One region of the Vibrio spartinae genome, then DNA from elsewhere that is predicted to be linked to it. Evidence: predicted binding sites of a transcription regulator. Region 1 holds the regulator's gene; each other region holds the start of a gene.
The links. The regulator PurR, encoded in region 1, represses purine synthesis genes. The targets are predictions, from matches to a motif close to TNANGNAAACGTTTNCNTNA.
Positions count from the first base shown of each region.

Region 2: purL (phosphoribosylformylglycinamidine synthase) is a predicted target of PurR. The motif match lies at 2,069-2,088, and genes of this name have one in related genera.
Region 3: folD (bifunctional methylenetetrahydrofolate dehydrogenase/methenyltetrahydrofolate cyclohydrolase FolD) is a predicted target of PurR. The motif match lies at 4,005-4,024, and genes of this name have one in related genera.

Region 1 is NZ_AP024907.1:2,403,003-2,408,935, reverse strand. Features, by position in the region: gene topA (type I DNA topoisomerase) at 1-138, shown strand, start outside; gene glgC (glucose-1-phosphate adenylyltransferase) at 497-1,714, shown strand; gene glgA (glycogen synthase GlgA) at 1,716-3,185, shown strand; gene OCU60_RS10490 (TfoX/Sxy family DNA transformation protein) at 3,321-3,911, opposite strand; cyclic di-GMP riboswitch class I at 4,040-4,125, opposite strand; gene purR (HTH-type transcriptional repressor PurR) at 4,268-5,278, opposite strand; gene elyC (envelope biogenesis factor ElyC) at 5,584-5,933, opposite strand, start outside.
Region 2 is NZ_AP024907.1:996,091-1,002,023, reverse strand. Features, by position in the region: gene purL (phosphoribosylformylglycinamidine synthase) at 1-1,927, opposite strand, end outside; gene mltF (membrane-bound lytic murein transglycosylase MltF) at 2,225-3,793, shown strand; gene OCU60_RS04665 (hypothetical protein) at 3,982-4,113, shown strand; gene tadA (tRNA adenosine(34) deaminase TadA) at 4,309-4,875, opposite strand; gene OCU60_RS04655 (LysR family transcriptional regulator) at 4,981-5,868, opposite strand.
Region 3 is NZ_AP024907.1:1,387,274-1,393,206, reverse strand. Features, by position in the region: gene OCU60_RS06355 (peroxiredoxin) at 153-854, opposite strand; gene OCU60_RS06350 (SLAC1 anion channel family protein) at 1,156-2,136, shown strand; gene OCU60_RS06345 (carboxymuconolactone decarboxylase family protein) at 2,169-2,510, shown strand; gene OCU60_RS06340 (VOC family protein) at 2,707-3,075, opposite strand; gene OCU60_RS06335 (GNAT family N-acetyltransferase) at 3,157-3,624, opposite strand; tRNA gene OCU60_RS06330 (tRNA-Arg) at 3,815-3,891, opposite strand; gene folD (bifunctional methylenetetrahydrofolate dehydrogenase/methenyltetrahydrofolate cyclohydrolase FolD) at 4,104-4,964, shown strand; gene OCU60_RS06320 (lytic murein transglycosylase) at 5,108-5,933, opposite strand, start outside.

The sequences.
Region 1 (5,933 bases):
GCCGTTATTCGGTTTAGCCGTAAATCGAAAGAGCATTATGTGCGTACGGAGGTTGACGGCAAACCCACCGGCTGGACTGTTCTGTATGTCGATGGTCAGTGGCAGGTCACAGATAAGAGAAAAAAAGCAAAATCATAATGAACTAAGGCAGCAATTCGCTGCCTTTTTTATATTATCACTTATGTATTTTTGGGAAGTATCGGGAGCGGGTAGGGAGGCTTAGTCATGTTCTCATACGAATCCCTTGTTCTGCACCGTAGCATGATGCTCATAATATTCTTACTTTTTTTACTTTCTGTGAACTCGCTTGGGAGTTGGAAACGCTAACCGATAGGTGCTTCACTAGTTTGATGTTTCAGTTTTGTATTCTGTGATAATCCCGATAAGTTATAAACAACGTGTTGCATCATTTTTTTGTGACATTAAAGAAAGAGTAAGTACCGACCTATGGCACTAGGTTGTAGCAAATTATAAAAGGTAATATGGAGTTTCAATCATGGCTGGTGTATTGAGTATGATCTTAGCTGGTGGTGAGGGCTCTCGGCTGAGACCTTTAACTGAAGGCAGAAGTAAACCCGCAGTTCCGTTTGGAGGAAGCTATCGGTTAATTGATTTTGCTCTGAACAACTTTGTGAATGCGGATTTAATGCGTATTTACGTATTAACCCAATTTAAGTCCCAATCACTTTATGTCCACCTGAAAAAAGGTTGGAATGTGTCTGGTATTACGGATCGATTTATTGATGTTATTCCTGCTCAGATGAGAGATGGGAGACGTTGGTATGAAGGGACCGCTGATGCCATTTATCAAAATGTTCGTTTCATCGAACTTGCCTCACCTGATTATGTTTGTATATTCGGCTCGGATCATATCTATAAAATGGATGTTCGCCAGATGCTGGATTTCCATAAGCAAACAGAAGCTCATTTGACCGTCTCTGCGTTACGAATGCCAATCGAGGAGGCATCCCAGTTTGGTGTGATCGAAGTTGACCGTGATGGACGAATGATTGGTTTTGAAGAAAAACCGGATAAGCCTAAGCCGATACCCGGAGAACCGGAGTGGGCGTTAATTTCAATGGGTAACTATATTTTTGATGCAGACGTTCTTTGCGATGAATTGAAAAAAGATGCAGTCAATGAATATTCCAGCCATGATTTCGGGAAAGATATTATTCCGAAACTTTTCCCTGAAGGACATGTTTACGTTTACGACTTCTCGACAAATATAATCAAAGGTGAAAGACAAGCAACCTATTGGCGAGACGTCGGAACCATTGATTCTTACTGGGCTGCCAACATGGACTTGTTGAGTAATGAGCCCCTGTTTTCCCTGTACAATCGGAGTTGGCCACTACATACTTATTATCCACCGTTACCACCGGCAACATTTGTGGATGCCGATGAGCGCCGCGTCAAGATTACGGATAGCCTGGTATCGGGGGGGAGCTACATTCAAGGCGCGACGATTTTTAAATCAATTCTTGGCTATCGGAGTAATATTGCAGCTGGGTCGCATATCAGTGAATCTGTTATTTTAGGAGATGGAAAGATTGGTGCCGGTTGTACCATCAAACGGACGATTATTGATAAGCATGTTGAAATTGCCCCCGGCACCGTGATTGGTGAAGACTTAGAATTAGACAGGAAACGGTTCTATGTCTCTGAAGGGGGAATTGTTGTGATTGCAAAAGGAACGAAAGTTGGATTCTAACATGGAACAAATCGATGTATGGTTTACCGTTTCGGAAGTTGAAGGGATTATAAAAAGTGGTGGTTTGGCCGATGTTGCAAAAGCGCTCCCGACAGCTTTAAGTGGCATGGGACATTGCGTAAGAATTGTGTTGCCGGGTTATCGTCTCGTACCGGACAGAACTGATACCGCTGTGATTCTGGAGACTGAATTGTCTCACTGGCCTCATACGGCTTATCAAGTTCGTAAGTTTGACCGGAACGGTGTAGAAATTTACTTGATTGACTGTGATAAATATTTTGATCGACCGGAGTTGTATTCCGAACATAATCGGGCCTATGCCGATAATGGGGAACGCTTTGGATTTTTTTCTGCTGCGGCATTGGATGTTCTACCGAAATTGGGCATTCAGCCTGATATCATTCATGCCAATGATTGGCATACCGGATTTGTCCCTTTCTTATTAAAAACACGTTATGCCGACGATCCTTATTTTCAGCGGATGAAGAGCATATTGACGATCCATAATGCTCTATTTAAAGGGGTATTTTCTTATGATGAATTAGAAATTATCCCTGAATTGCATTTAAGTGGTATGGAGGTGCTACAGTATGGTCACGGTTATGTGAGTGCGCTCAGAGTTGGTATAGCGTATGCGGATAAGATTAATGCCGTCAGTCGTCACTATGCTGCTGAGTTACTGACACCACTTGGTGCCCACGGATTAGTCGATGATTTTGTCCGTCGTGAGAGAGATCTGTTCGGTATTGTTAATGGTTGTGATTACTCGGAGTGGGATCCTCGAATTGACAGTTATATTCCACGGAATTACACCAACGAGCCCGATTCCTTAAAAGAAGGAAAAGCAACCTGTAAACGTCAGCTACAAGAAGAATTGTTATTGCCCACCCGAGATGTCCCCGTGTTTGGAATGGTTTGTCGTTTGACCTATCAAAAAGGATTTCACTATTTGCTGCCGATTCTGGAACAGTTTCTGCGAAATGACGTGCAATTGGTGATTGTCGGAACCGGGGAGCCGGAAATAGCAAATCGTCTGCACCAGATCTCTGCGACATCATCACAAAAATTTGCGTTTGTTGATGCTTACAGTAACCGTTTCGCTCATTTGGTTGAAGCTGCCTCGGATTTCTTTGTGATGCCCTCTGAGTTTGAAGCGTGTGGATTAAATCAGATTTATAGTATGGCTTATGGCACGCTGCCGATTGTCCGAGAGGTCGGTGGGCTGAAAGACACCGTTTTTGACTATGACCATTTTCCTGATAAAGCGACAGGATTCAGCTTTGCTGAACCGACTTCGGAAGCATTACTCATTTGTATGCAGCGTGCATTACTGTTCTATTTGCAGCAACCAGAGAAAAAGTTAGATATACAGCTGCGTGCGATGCAGCAAGATTTTCGTTGGGAAGATTCTGCTCAACAGTATGTCCGGATGTATGAAGCCGCACTGATGGGCTACTCACATATGCATTGATTCTTATTCTATTGAGAAAAACGATTGAGTAAAAAAAAGCACCGTTGACGGTGCTTTTTTGTTCTGGCTCGACGAGAAAATGGGCGTTGTATACTCTGAAAAATGTATACGATAGTATAAATATTGTTCAATAAATTAAATTTGCCGAGCTAGCTCGTCGCGTCTTGCCTGAGAAATTACAGACCAGTGTTTTCCTTCGATCGCACCTTCTAATGCCCATAAGAGCTCTAATGGTGGCTGTGTAGAAGGATGAGAGCTCAAAATCGCTTTATATGCGCTGAGAGAACCTTTCTGATGAAGCTCTTCAACTGAATTAATCCCTGCTTTGCGTAGCATCCGTTCGGTTGCTAAACGAAGATTAGGCAGATCTTTCAATCGTTTCGGTTTTGTCTCTACATGGGTCGTTTTTTCATTTTTTGCATTCAAATAGGCTTGTTTCGCGATATTGAAAATCGTGTCCACATCATCCCAATAGTCTGCAGGAAGTGCAAAATACTTAGTCACAACAGGAAAGCCACGTTTTGTATACACATAAGGTTCAAAACCTTTTGCTTTAAACGTTTCCAGTGAGTGACTGTCTGCCCGTATATGTAGTTTGTCTTGAACGACAAGAGCGAACATTATATCGTTTACGAAAATACCAAACCCGCCGAACATTGAGCGTGATTTGACACGACCTAATTGTTCAAAAAGTCGCATTGAATCTCTAAGAATTGGTTTATCCATGCTTTACGTCTCGGTGTATTTTTAAATGAATACGCCACCAAAGTCAGGTCCGAGAATGTAGCAAAAGAATGCAGAAGATATGTTAACAGAACGTCAAATGATTGACGAACATGAGATGCATTTTTGCCATCGGTAACCCCGCTACCTACCATCTTCATGGTTTAGGCCGGAGGCTTTGCGTCCCATCTTTTCAGATGGTTTGCCCTGTGCGTGACACTTTTCCAGTACGGAATTATGAAGCAACTATACGAATAACCACTCCACAATGTGTGATTCTAGTCCAATTAATAAAGGTTATCAATAGAAAGAAAGTGGTTGGAGGAATGACCACTTTCCAATGGGGTGTTAATTTAGTGTTATTTTTTGTTTAAATCTTTAACGGTATTGCGTTCCACAATTTCAGGATGCATTTCAAACGTACGGCGTTCATGTTCTTTACTTTTGATCCGTTCCAATAAGATTTCAAAAGCGTTTTTCCCGACCCGACGTTTCGGTTGGTGGATGGTTGTCAATGGCGGAGAAAAATATTCAGAGATCTCAATATTGTCATAACCGATCACCGATATATCTTCAGGAACCTTGATGCCTCTCTGTTGTAAGCGACTCATGAGTCCTAAAGCCATCGTGTCATTGAAGCAAAAAACGGCAGTGGGCTGTTCATCCATCGCAATAATTTTGTCTGCAGCCAAGACTGCCGTATCACATTCGAAGTTGCCTTCCAGTATCCAGTTTTCATTTGGGGTCAAGCCTGCTTCAGCCATGGCTCTATAGAATCCTTGAATCCGTTCCTGACAAGCTGCCTTTGATAGATGTCCACTCAGACAAGCAATATCGCGGTGACCTTTATCAAGCAGGTACTTGGTTGCAAGGTAGCCACCTTCTTCTGAATTATCGATGATTTTGTCGGCTTGTGAGCTTTCAGGTCCCCAGTCCATGATGACTTTGGGAATATCATTATAGGCTTCTAGCATTTCTAGAAGCTCGGCAGTCAGGTCAGAACAGATGACTAACATGCCATCGACCCGTTTTTCAGCCAGCATCCGAATGTAGTCGCGTTGCTTTTCATATAAGCCACCGGTATTACATAAGATGAGCGTGTAGCCTTGTCGGTAGCAATAACTTTCAACACCATCAATGACTTCAGAGAAGAAGGGGTTGGTAGACTGGGTCACTAACATGCCGATTGTGCGCGTTGAGTTGCATTTCAGACTCCGAGCTACAGCACTTGGTGCATAGTTCAGTGTCTTCACGGCTGCCATGACTTTCTCTTGAGTCGTTTCTGCCACAAATCGAGTTTTGTTAATTACATGTGAAACTGTTGTTGTTGAAACTCCCGCCAAGCGGGCAACGTCTTTTATCGTAGCCATAGGTATTGTCCTGTCGCTTATGCTGAAGATCCAGCAATTCGGAGCAAATTACAATTGAATGTTTAGTTATGAAGATATTATCTATTTGTATAATCGGATAACCCGTACAGAAATAATATTCTGAGGTTATACTGCAATAAGGACAAAAACCGCTAAATTTAGCGGTTTTTGTCTGGTATAGAATATGCTTTAATCGCGAATTTTAGACTGCCGATTCAGTAATAGCAATTAAAATGAAGCATTCATCCCACGCGACTGCTGAATCCAGACTGAGAGTCTGATTCACATGAAGAGATAGCATCATGCTATGGCTCTTGTTGCAACGGTTCAGCGACGGTCGCTTCCTGATTGGCGACCCAGTTTTTCAAATAGTGCCAAAACCTTCCCAATGTTTCATACCAATATTTTTCTGTCTGCTCGAGATAAATCGCCTTAGGCGCATATTTTATCCACGGTTGCACTATATTTTTATAGGACAGGTAGTTGGTCGGTGCCGGGATCGGATTGAGTCCGGCAGATTGAAATTCATGCAACGCGCGATCCATATGACTGGCAGAGGTGACGAGCACTAATTTTCGTGGTCCGACAAAACTTGCGGCTAACTGGGCTTCTTCCCAAGTATCTTTGGCACTTTCCAGTAACACGATATCTGATT
Region 2 (5,933 bases), 1.4 Mb from region 1:
AGCGCAGAACGCGTTCAACTGCTTCATTTAACTCGATACCACTGCGATCTAAAGCTGAACCTTGGACCTTTTGAGTTGTGGCTTCACGATGCATTTTCGGCGCCTTACCCAACAAAATATCCATCGGCATATCAATCGGTGTGTTGTTAAAGTGTGCGTCTTCCAGTGTCAAATGGCGCGCTTCCGTTGCTGTCCCGACTACCGCATAAGGGGCTCGTTCACGACGACAGATCGCATCAAAGGCTTCCATATGTTCAGGCGCAACCGCTAAAACATAACGCTCCTGTGATTCATTACACCAGATTTCCAACGGGCTCATCCCCGGCTCGTCATTCGGCACATCACGCAACTGAAATTTACCACCGCGCTCTCCGTCATTGACCAACTCCGGCAACGCATTCGAAATACCACCGGCACCGACATCATGAATAAAGGCAATCGGGTTGTTTTCTCCTAACTGCCAGCAACGGTCAATCACTTCCTGACAACGTCGTTCCATTTCAGGGTTTTCACGTTGAACAGAGGCAAAATCCAGATCCTCAGCCGACTGACCAGAAGCCATGGAAGATGCGGCACCGCCGCCCAAACCGATGTTCATCGCAGGACCACCCAACACAATCAGGCTCGCTCCGACCGGAATCTCTTTCTTTTGAATATGCGCGTCGCGGATGTTCCCCATTCCACCGGCAATCATGATCGGCTTATGATAACCACGAATTTCTTCTCCGGCATGAGACGTCACTTTCTCTTCATAGGTCCGGAAATACCCCAGCAGATTCGGACGACCGAATTCATTGTTAAATGCCGCCCCGCCCAAAGGCCCTTCAATCATGATATCCAGCGCATTGACGATCCGTCCCGGTTTACCGAAATCAGTCTCCCATGGCTGTTCAAAATGAGGAATACGCAGGTTAGAGACCGAAAACCCGACCAGACCGGCTTTCGGCTTACCACCGATTCCGGTTGCGCCCTCATCACGGATTTCACCGCCACTCCCCGTAGAAGCGCCGGGCCATGGCGAAATCGCTGTCGGGTGGTTATGGGTTTCCACCTTCATCAGGATATGAGTCTCTTCAGTATGATAGTTGTACTGACGCGTCTGAGGATCAGGGAAGAAACGTCCCGCCGTAGAGCCGGTCATCACCGCGGCATTATCTTTGTATGCTGACAACACATGATCCGGTGTCGTTTCATAGGTATTCTTAATCATTTTAAACAGGGATTTTTCCTGTTGAACACCGTCAATGGTCCAGTCCGCATTAAAAATCTTGTGACGACAATGTTCTGAGTTTGCTTGTGCAAACATCATCAGCTCAATGTCATTTGGATTACGGCCAAGTTTGGTAAAGCTCTCAACCAGATAGTCGATTTCATCTTCAGCCAGTGCCAGACCAAGGGTAAGGTTGGCTTGTTCCAATGCTTTGCGTCCACCGCCAATCACATCAACCGCAGTGACTGCTGTTGGTGTCGCAGTGTGGAATAGGCTGGCAACCGAGTCCAGATCTGTGAAAACCACTTCCATCATCCGATCATGGAGTAATGCTTGTAGCACAGTTTGTTCCGCTTCAGTCAAGGTTGTTGAAGACTCGATATAGTAAGCCGTCCCCCGTTCCAAACGTTTGACTTTATCGAGGCCGCAGTTATGTGCAATATCGCTCGACTTCGATGACCATGGAGAAATGGTGCCCGGACGCGGTGTAACCAGCAGCAATAAACCTTCTGGCTGATGCTCTTCAATGGTCGGGCCATAAGTCAGCAATTTTTCTAACTTCTCTGTTTCTTGACGATCCAAATCGGCTGTCAAATCAGCAAAGTGCATGAATTCTGCGTAAATACCGGTCACGGGTAAGCGCAGCTCACGACACCGTTCAAGAAGTTTGTTTACTCGGAATTCAGAAAGCGCTGGGGAGCCACGGAAAATTCTCATGTGCTTAGGTCTCTGTTGCTGTTGGTTAAGGTAGTATTGGAATAAATTCAAACAATTAAATTGGAAAAAACTTGAATTCATACCAATTTCACCTACATTGTGCGGCGCATTATAAAGGAATTATTTTTGTGATGTAACACCAAACGCAACCGTTTGCGTCATTTTTTTTATGAATTTTGAAATCTCTCGCTTTCATGTCATTGTCAGCGACATAATTTACCATTTTACACATCAAAAAGTTGCGATTCGGTGGGGCTTTGATATAAAAGCATCATGATAAAAAGAGATAAGTTGTACATGACCCGAAAATTCCGATGTCAGACCCATAGCATCCTCGCTTTTATATTCATGGTAACCTTACTCAGTGGCTGTCAGATCGACTCCAAACCGAAAAGCGAACTCGACCAGATCCGTGAGCGGGGGGTGTTACGCGTCGGCACCCTGAACAATCAGCTCTCGTATTTTATCGGGCCGGAAGGACCATCGGGCATGGATTATGAACTGGCACGCGAATTTGCCAAATCCCTCGGTGTCAAATTAGAAATGAAACCTGTTTATCGTGTTGCTGCGCTTTTTCCCGCATTGGAAAAAGGCGAAGTCGATATCATTGCAGCAGGTCAGATCCAAAATACTCAACGTATCCAAAAATTCCGTCCCGGCCCTGCCTATTACTATATCAGTCAGCAAATTGTTTACCGTCAGGGTCAGTGGCATCCTCGCAATATGAGTCAACTGATTCAGAAACAACAAGCGCTCTTAAACACACCAGAACAGAACAAGGTATTGAATGTTGTCGATGATTCTCACTTTGAGCAAACACTGGTGCGACTCAAAAAGAAATATCCTCAGTTTCAGTTTCAGATAGAAGCAGATTCAGATGTTCATGATCTGTTGAAAGAAGTCTCTCAGGGGGACTTGATGTTCACGATCGCTGATTCGGTTGAAATTTCGCTGGCACAACGGATCTATCCCGACTTAGCCACCGCATTTGAAATTACCGATGATCAGCCTATCTCTTGGTTTATCCGTCGTTCGGATGATGAAAGCCTCTATGCACTGATGATTGAATTTTTCGGGAATCAGAAACAAACCGGTACCATTGCTTCACTTGAAGAAAAATATATCGGCCATATCGGGACGTTTGATTACGTCGATACCCGAGCATTTATTCGAGCGCTGGACAGCAGGCTGCCTAAATGGTCTCCGCTATTTCAAAAATATGCCGGTGAATTCGACTGGCGCCTCATTGCTGCATTGTCTTATCAGGAATCTCACTGGAACCCCAGAGCCAAATCACCAACCGGGGTTCGGGGGATGATGATGCTTACATTGACAACGGCAAAATCCGTTGGGATCAGGAACAGGCTCAATCCGGAGCAGTCTATCCGCGGTGGGGTCAGATATCTTCGTCGTATGGTCAGCCGCGTCCCTGACTCGATACCAGAACATGAGAAAATATGGTTCGCTTTGGCCTCTTATAATATGGGTTACGGGCACATGATGGATGCACGTCACCTGACCAAACAACAAGGCGGAGACCCAAATGCCTGGGGAGAAGTCAAAGATCGCCTTCCGCTGTTGAGAAAGCGTCGTTATTTCAGCCAAACCCGTTATGGTTATGCCCGGGGCGATGAAGCGCTCGTCTATGTCGAAAATATCCGCCGCTATTATCAAAGTATGATTGGGCATATTAACGCCAAGGCACCGGTGAGTAACGACAGTACCAACATCGATGATCTGACCGTTATTCAGGCAATGATTCCTGATGCGGATGAAGCCATCGAGCCAGATGATACCGCTGAAAATATTGAATCCGATGAAAATACAACCACAACCGCAGATACCAGTGAGACGGAAACACAATAACAGTATTCAACGCTTGATTTTTGTTATGGAAACCCTTACATATTAGAAATGCCCGATATTCGTCGGGTTCATCTTCCGGTCATAATACGTCTGTAAAAGACAATTGTCTGATTCTTAAAACTGATTGAAGGCATTTAAGAAGAGATTGTACTGACTATTTATTGGTATTTTTGAAAGGAGGTTAATCCATGCTGAAAAGACGAACAAAGTCCAAGCATCTATGGCGGACAACAGCAGCGATTCACCGCAAGCGTAAGCTAGCCAACAATAAAAAGAAAATTTTTGCCCGCCACCGGGCTTTTACTCATCAGATGGCCTGAGTGAATCCACTCACCAAGTCTGAATCACTCTCCCACGACGGGAATATCCAGTAACCACAGACGTCTCCTTCTCCACATCAAAAGAAGGAGACAGCACTCTCCCCAAACGTTTAACCATCATTTGAAGCGCACCGGCAACCGGCACTGGTTACTTTTGTCATTTTGCTTTGTGCAGCTTGCTGTGTGCAACGATGCTCAATCGGTATCGACACCATTGGCTGACTGGACCGCTCTGGCTGACGGTTGATCGAATTGGTCACTCTCCTGCTGCTGACGCTTGATGGCTTTAATCTCCTGACGCCGACGCCGGAAAAAGCATTGCAGTTGTTCACGACACTCCGCTTCGAGTAATCCGGGTTCAATCTGCGCATAATGATAGGCGGCCTCACTCTCAAACAAGTTCATCACGGTGCCTGCGGCCCCGGCTTTCAAGTCTGGTGCACCAAAAACAATCCGTTTGACCCGACTGTGTAATAACGCACCGGCACACATCGGACAAGGCTCCAGTGTGACATACAGCGTCGAATCCACCAGCCGATAGTTTTCCACCACTTGTCCGGCTTTGCGCAGGACCTGAATTTCCGCATGGGCTGTCGCATCATGGGTGGTGATAGACCGATTCCAGCCCTCCGCAATAATCTGATCGTCTTTGACCAATACGGCCCCGACCGGAACTTCCCCTTCCAACTCCGCTTGATGTGCCAGTTGTATCGCCCGACGCATAAACCGTTCATCATCAGCAGAAAAATGTTGCGCCTGCATGGATCCTCTATCTCTTTGCATCTTATCTTTCACCGCATTATACCCTGAATCATGTCACGATGTTTCATGTTGATATCATTCGTGTTGATATCATTCGCGTTGATATTATTTGAGCCCCGTCTTTTCTGAGAGCGCTTCATAGAGATAGTCAGACAGTAAACGGACTTTCGGTGAAATATGCCGATTTTGGGGGTACAGCGCCCAGACGCCTTCCCGGTCATCCCGATAACGCGTCAACACTTCCACCAACTGGCCGCTCGCGAGATAAGGTTCGACATAGTAATCCGGTAACTGAGCGAGCCCCATTCCTTTCAATGCGGCATCAAGCAATACCACACCACTGTTACAACGGATCCGTCCGCGAATGCCCAGAGAGCGTGCATGATGATGATCCTTGAAGCGCCAGTGATCATTGGTACCGACCAGACACTGATGTTGAGAGAGTTCGGATAACGTGTACGGTTCACCATACTGCGCCAGATATGTCGGTGCCGCACAAACATGCAACCGTCTGGGACTTAACTTTCTGACGACAAAACTGGAATCATGTAGTTGTCCGAGTCGAATCGCCAGATCAACACCGTTTTCAATTAAGTCCAGTTGTCGGTTAGTCAGTACCAGTTCCAACTCCAGTTTCGGATACAGTTGTAAAAAATCATGCAACAACGGGGCAATTTTCTGCTCTCCGTAGGTCACTGGTGCCGTCACTTTCAGCCGCCCGATCGGCATCTGCTGCATTTGGGTCACAGTACGCTCAGCATGCTCCAGACCTTCCACCAACTGTTTACATTGTTGATAGTAGACCTGTCCGGCTTCCGTCAATGACACTTTCCGTGTTGTGCGCAATAACAACTTAATCGCCAGACGTTCCTCTAACGCCGCAACTCGACGACTGACATTTGCCACCGATGTGGTTAATTTCTGTGCTGCTCGGGTAAAGCTTTCTGTCTCTGCGACGGCAACAAATTCGCTGACACCATCCCATATAGCCATGATTGATTATTACCATAATGTAAAAGTTATTCTCTTTTTTACCCGATTATAAAATATAAGAAAAG
Region 3 (5,933 bases), 1.0 Mb from region 1:
GGCTAAGTTTTCTGTCAAACAATAGGAAAATAGGCCGGTAAACGGTGGATACCTTCCCCTTCATCCATCTGGCCGATTTTTTGTTTGAGATGATATATTCAAGCCGACGAATATTCGTCGGCTTTCATTTAGGTCGTATTATTGAGAAATCATCAGCTCATAATTTCTTCAATCGTAATATAGTCGCCAACACGACCGGCCATTTGTTCTGCGTCTGTGTTTACCGGTAATGTTTTTTTACCGGGACGCCATCCAGCAGGGCAAACCTCTCCCGTTTTTGTTGCATGTTGCCACGCTTCAACCTGACGTAAAAATTCATTCACATTACGTCCCACTGAATCTGCCTGTACTTCTTGAGCAACACAGATGCCATCAGGGTTAAACAGGAATCGCCCGCGTAATGCCACGCCTTCTTCTTCGACCAAAACGCCAAACATTCTGCTGACATCCTGGTTTGAATCTGCACCAATGGTGAGTTTTAATCCTTTTAGTAATGGCTCGGTTTCAACAAAACGTTTGTGAGAGAATTTTGAATCGACGGAAACAGCCAGAATCTCCGTATTCAACGCCTGAAATTCGTCATATTTAGCATTCATCGCTGCAATTTCAGTTGGGCAAACAAAAGTAAAATCAGCAGGATAAAAACAGACTACGACCCATTTCCCCGTGTAGTCAGAATTAGAAACCGAAGTGAAATGTCCAGTCTTCGCATCAAAGGCGTCCATTGTAAATTCAGGCATTTCACGACGTACCATTGTTGAACTCATACTTAATTTCTCCTTAGATAATTCTTCAGAAACATTTTGCTCAGTCTTTTTACTTTTTATGGGGGTTAACCCTGTATCACAACCCATAGGAATTCACTCCTTTCTGCAACCCGTTCGTTTGTAAATTAATTAGCATATGCCACATACTATTACTCTATAACAGTTTGCTTTGTTTAAAAACCACTTGTCGTATTAGGAATACACTTTGGCATATTGACTACTTAAAACGTCATTCAGATCAGAGTACATTAGCTTTAACTAATGGTCATACCTCACACATAAAAAATGACTCACGATAAAGCGTGTTAACTCGTGTAATGGATAGATCTTCATGACAATTTGGAGTTGGTGCGATGTTGCGACAACCTGACAAATGAAAGGGTTTGATATGAAAGACTTATCCATAAACCAACCATCCTCTGCGAAGAAAGAAAGCCGATTAATACATTTCCCTATTTCAATGTTCTCTATCGTGATGGGGCTAAGCGGGTTTTCAATCGCATGGCAAAAGGCTCTGGGGATGTCCTTTCCTGCGGTGACAACATTGAGTAGTGCTTTAGCAAGTATTGTCATGATACTTGTAAGTAGCCTTTATTTGATGAAACTCATTCAGTTTCCAAATGCGGTCATTGCAGAAACGAAACACCCAATCAAGATTAATTTCTTTGCCGCTTTCTCGATCAGCCTATTACTTCTTTCCGTCGTTTGGCACAGATTTGAATCACTTTCCTGTTTTTTATGGGGTATTGGAGCAATCGTTCAGTTATCGTTAACTTTATTGGTTATGCATAGCTGGATACACCACGATCACTACCGACTAGAGCACGCTAACCCGAGTTGGTTTATCCCGGTTGTCGGTAACATCATTGCTCCGATTACAGGCGCTAAGCTGGGCTTTATTGAGATAAGCTGGTTCTTTTTCGGCGTTGGTATTGTTTTCTGGATGGTTCTATTAACCATCATTACCAACCGTTTGATTTTCCATGAAACGTTACCAGCACGTTTTAAACCTATGCTGTTTATATTGTTAGCGCCACCATCTATTGGGTTTGCCTCCTATAGTACACTGGTACCAGAATTGACTGGTTTTTCCAGAATACTCATCTCTGTTGCACTATTCACCGCTATTTTGCTCGTGCTCAATATAAATCAATTTCGAAAAAGCGAGTTTTATCTTTCTTCATGGGCGTTTTCATTCCCGGTAGCTGCCTTCAACGTCGCCCTATTCAGATACGCAGAATTAACTCAGTCATCAACATGCTTCTACATTGGTATGGCACTAATAGGATGTTTGACACTGCTAATTCTGTGGCTTTCGTTTCATACACTCAAAGCAATAAAGGCCGGCGAAATATGCAAGCCTGAGTAAATAAAATTCAAAGAGATCAGTGAGGTAAAATTATGAATAAAAATTATACAGATATTAATCAGCAACAGCGCAAATTGGGTTCCGCTTTTAGAAAAGAGAGCCCTGATACGCTTAACGCTTTCTTAAGCCTTCACAAAGCGGCTTTTGCGCCCGGTGCAATGGAAACCAAGTATAAAGAACTGATTGCTGTTGCTATTGCTATCAATGTTCGCTGTGATGGCTGTATCGGTTCCCACGTTGAAGCCGCGGTAAAAGCAGGCGCCAACAGAGAAGAGCTTGTTGAGACCATTAATGTCGCTATTTTGATGGGAGGTGGCCCTGCCGTTATTTATGGAACACAAGCTCTCGCTGCCGTGGACGAGTTTTACCCATAAAAATTGTTCCAGCTTTAAATAAACCTGACATGATTCGCCCCAGCATCCAGACGCTCAGAGGCAATGACCAAGGCGACCAAGCTGGACGTTCCGGTTCCTCTTGCATCTTTGCAAGAGGAACCGGCGCACAGAACACCGATATCTTTGAACCTCTGAAACCGAAAAACTGACTGTACGTCATATTTTGGAGCCGGAATCACGCATACACACTCACCTCAATCAAGTTTGAATCCGGGTCCAAGAAATAAACAGATTGAATCGGTCCACTCGCCCCTGATTTTTCTACCGGCCCCTCTACAATTTCAATATTTTCACTGGCTAAGTGGTTGACGACATCACCCAGAGGCCAGTCCGAGATTAAACATAAATCACCAGAACCAACCTGTGCTGCGTTTCTCGTTTCTTGGCCTAAGATTTGAAAATTGATTTTTTGACAACCAAATTTAACGGCCTTGCGCCCATTGGCAAACGTGACTTCTTCCATGTGTAACACACGTTGATAGAACGCGACCGACCGTTCAATATCCGAAACCGTCAAAACGATATGATCAATATGACTAATCAAAATATATCTCCTGTCTTCCTTGTGTTCAGCGAACACGCTTAGAGAGTAACGTCCGGCAACCGAGGGAGCTCTCGCATTGGGTCAGTCGAGATAACGACACATGATATGCGATTGGTCTTGAAAGCCGAGTTGCTGATAAAACTGCTGCGCAGATTGATTAAAGGCCATAACCTCCAGTCTGATTTGCGCGGCACCTTGTGATGTTGCCCACTGTGCACAAGCATCCATCAATTGTGTACCGATACCGGCAGCACGATGTGCCTCATCAACGACGATGGTTCCAACCCGACAGATCGGACAACTGACGATAAATGGAATCGTGTCATTGATCGTGATGGTCGCAGTCAGAAAGCCGACAACCAGATTTTCTGACTCTGCCAGCAAAAAAAGCGTTGATTCATCATTTAACAGACTCAGCCAGAATGGTTTATCCGCGGCTGAAGGTTGTTTAAATGTGAGCGGTGCATTTTCAAAGTGTAGCCTCCCAATTTGCTCACTTAAAACCAACAACGCATTTAAATCTGTTATTTCGGCGGTTCGAATTGTCATCATTTCCGTTGATCTCATTGTATTCGGCAAATACGCGTCGACAGCATCTGCATCACTGGTTTGAACACTTGACGTCCTTTGAACTACATTACCCTGTGTGCAAACTTGTTTTCAACGATCCGGCCAAAGAAAATCAGCCAAAGAAAAAGGCCCCGACGATACGAGTATCATCGGGGCCTTCTCAAATAACTGGCGCGCCCTGCAGGATTCGAACCTGCGACCACATGCTTAGAAGGCACGTGCTCTATCCTACTGAGCTAAGGGCGCGTTACGGGTGGGAATTATACGAGTTCATCTGAGTAAATCAATGAGTTTCTCTAATTGAATGTTTTAAATGGCTAAAAAATTACCAGCTTGGGAAAAGACTCAGAAAACAGACCAGAAGCAAACGTTTGCTTATAGATGTTCTGCAAAATATCTGCGACAATGCGCGCAAAAATTTTGCTATTCTTTTGTTTCGCGATTCATGAAGGTAAGCCATGACTGCTCAAAATATTGATGGAACCCTAATTTCCAAAACCGTTCGTGCTGAAGTTTCTGCACGGGTGAAAGCAAGAACCGATGCCGGACTTCGAGCACCGGGACTTGCCGTGGTTCTTGTCGGGGAAGATCCAGCTTCCCATGTCTATGTCGGGAGTAAACGTCGGGCTTGTGAAGAAGTCGGCTTTATTTCAAAATCGTTCGATTTACCCGCCAATACCACCCAACAAGCCTTACTTGAGTTAGTTGATCAGCTCAATGCAGACCCGAGTATTGATGGCATTTTGGTGCAGCTTCCCCTTCCTGCCGGTCTTGATGCAACGCAGGTTCTGGAAAGAATTCTGCCGGATAAAGATGTCGATGGTTTCCACCCTTATAATGTCGGCCGTCTTGCACAACGAATTCCGACACTCCGTTCATGTACACCAAAAGGGATCATGACCCTGCTTGAACGCTACAACATTGACCCACGCGGCAAACATGCGGTTGTCGTCGGTGCATCTAATATTGTCGGTCGCCCGATGACCCTCGAATTACTACTGGCTGGTTGTACAACCACGACATGTCACCGCTTTACCAAAGATCTGGAACAATTCGTGCGTCAGGCAGAAATTCTGGTCGTCGCTGTCGGTAAACCGCATTTTATTCCCGGTGAGTGGATCAAAAAAGGCGCCGTGGTGATTGATGTGGGTATCAATCGCATGGATGACGGCAAATTAGTGGGTGATGTCGAGTATCACGTTGCCAAGGAGAAGGCCAACTATATCACGCCGGTTCCGGGTGGTGTCGGGCCGATGACCGTCGCAACACTGATTGAGAATACCATGCTCGCTTGTGAACAGTTCCACACCGATGCTTAATCAGGCATGAAACGCGCCAGTATCATCATGATAGGTGATGCTGATTTTACGCGTATGACAGATGTAAAAAAGGCGCTGTGAAGGCGCCTTTTTTTACTTTGACCGATAACTTTTAGCTACTGGTAATCATTACTGGTAACCTTTTATTTACGGGTCGGTTCATTCATAATAATTCGATCGGCAAGGTGGCTGACCGCAAGCGCAAAATAATAAGAGCGGTTCCACTTCATCAGCACGTTATAGTTGTTATACACCAGATAGACGCGACCCTGTTCATCATCAGGCGCGATTAGCCAAGCTTCGATATCTTGTTTCAGTTTCGGCAGCGGGCTACCATCATAACGAGTCACGCCCAGCTCGCTCCACTGATGAAGCATTTGCCCCTGACCTTTACCCCGGCCACTCAGACGCATATCGAATCCACGCGGTAAATGTACCTGACGTCCCCAAATCATGTGTTCATTCCAACCGGACTGACTCAGATAATTCGCCGTTGATGCGAACACATCCGCTTTTGTCCCCCAGATATCTTTTTTCCCATCACCGTTACCATCGGCAGCAAAGGCAAGGAAAGAACTCGGCATGAACTGGCATTGCCCCATCGCCCCAGCCCATGAACCTTTCATCGCCTGTGGTGTGATATGGCGCTGTTCAAGGATTTTCAGGGCGGCCATCATTTCGTTGCGGAAGAAACGTTCACGACGCCCGTCATAGGCTAATGTTGCCAAAGCATCGACAACGTTGTATCCACCGGTGAGTGAACCAAAGTTACTCTCTACGCCCCACAGGGCAACGATATATCGGGGTTGCACACCATACTGTTTGCCGATTCTCACCAGCTCATCATAGTGTTCCTGATAGAGTTTTTTCGCCTTCGCGACTTTCCAGTCCGGCACCGCGCGAGGAATATATTCGTCTAAGGTGAGCTTTTTCTCCGGTTGATTGTTATCGGCAACAATCGCTCTGGGA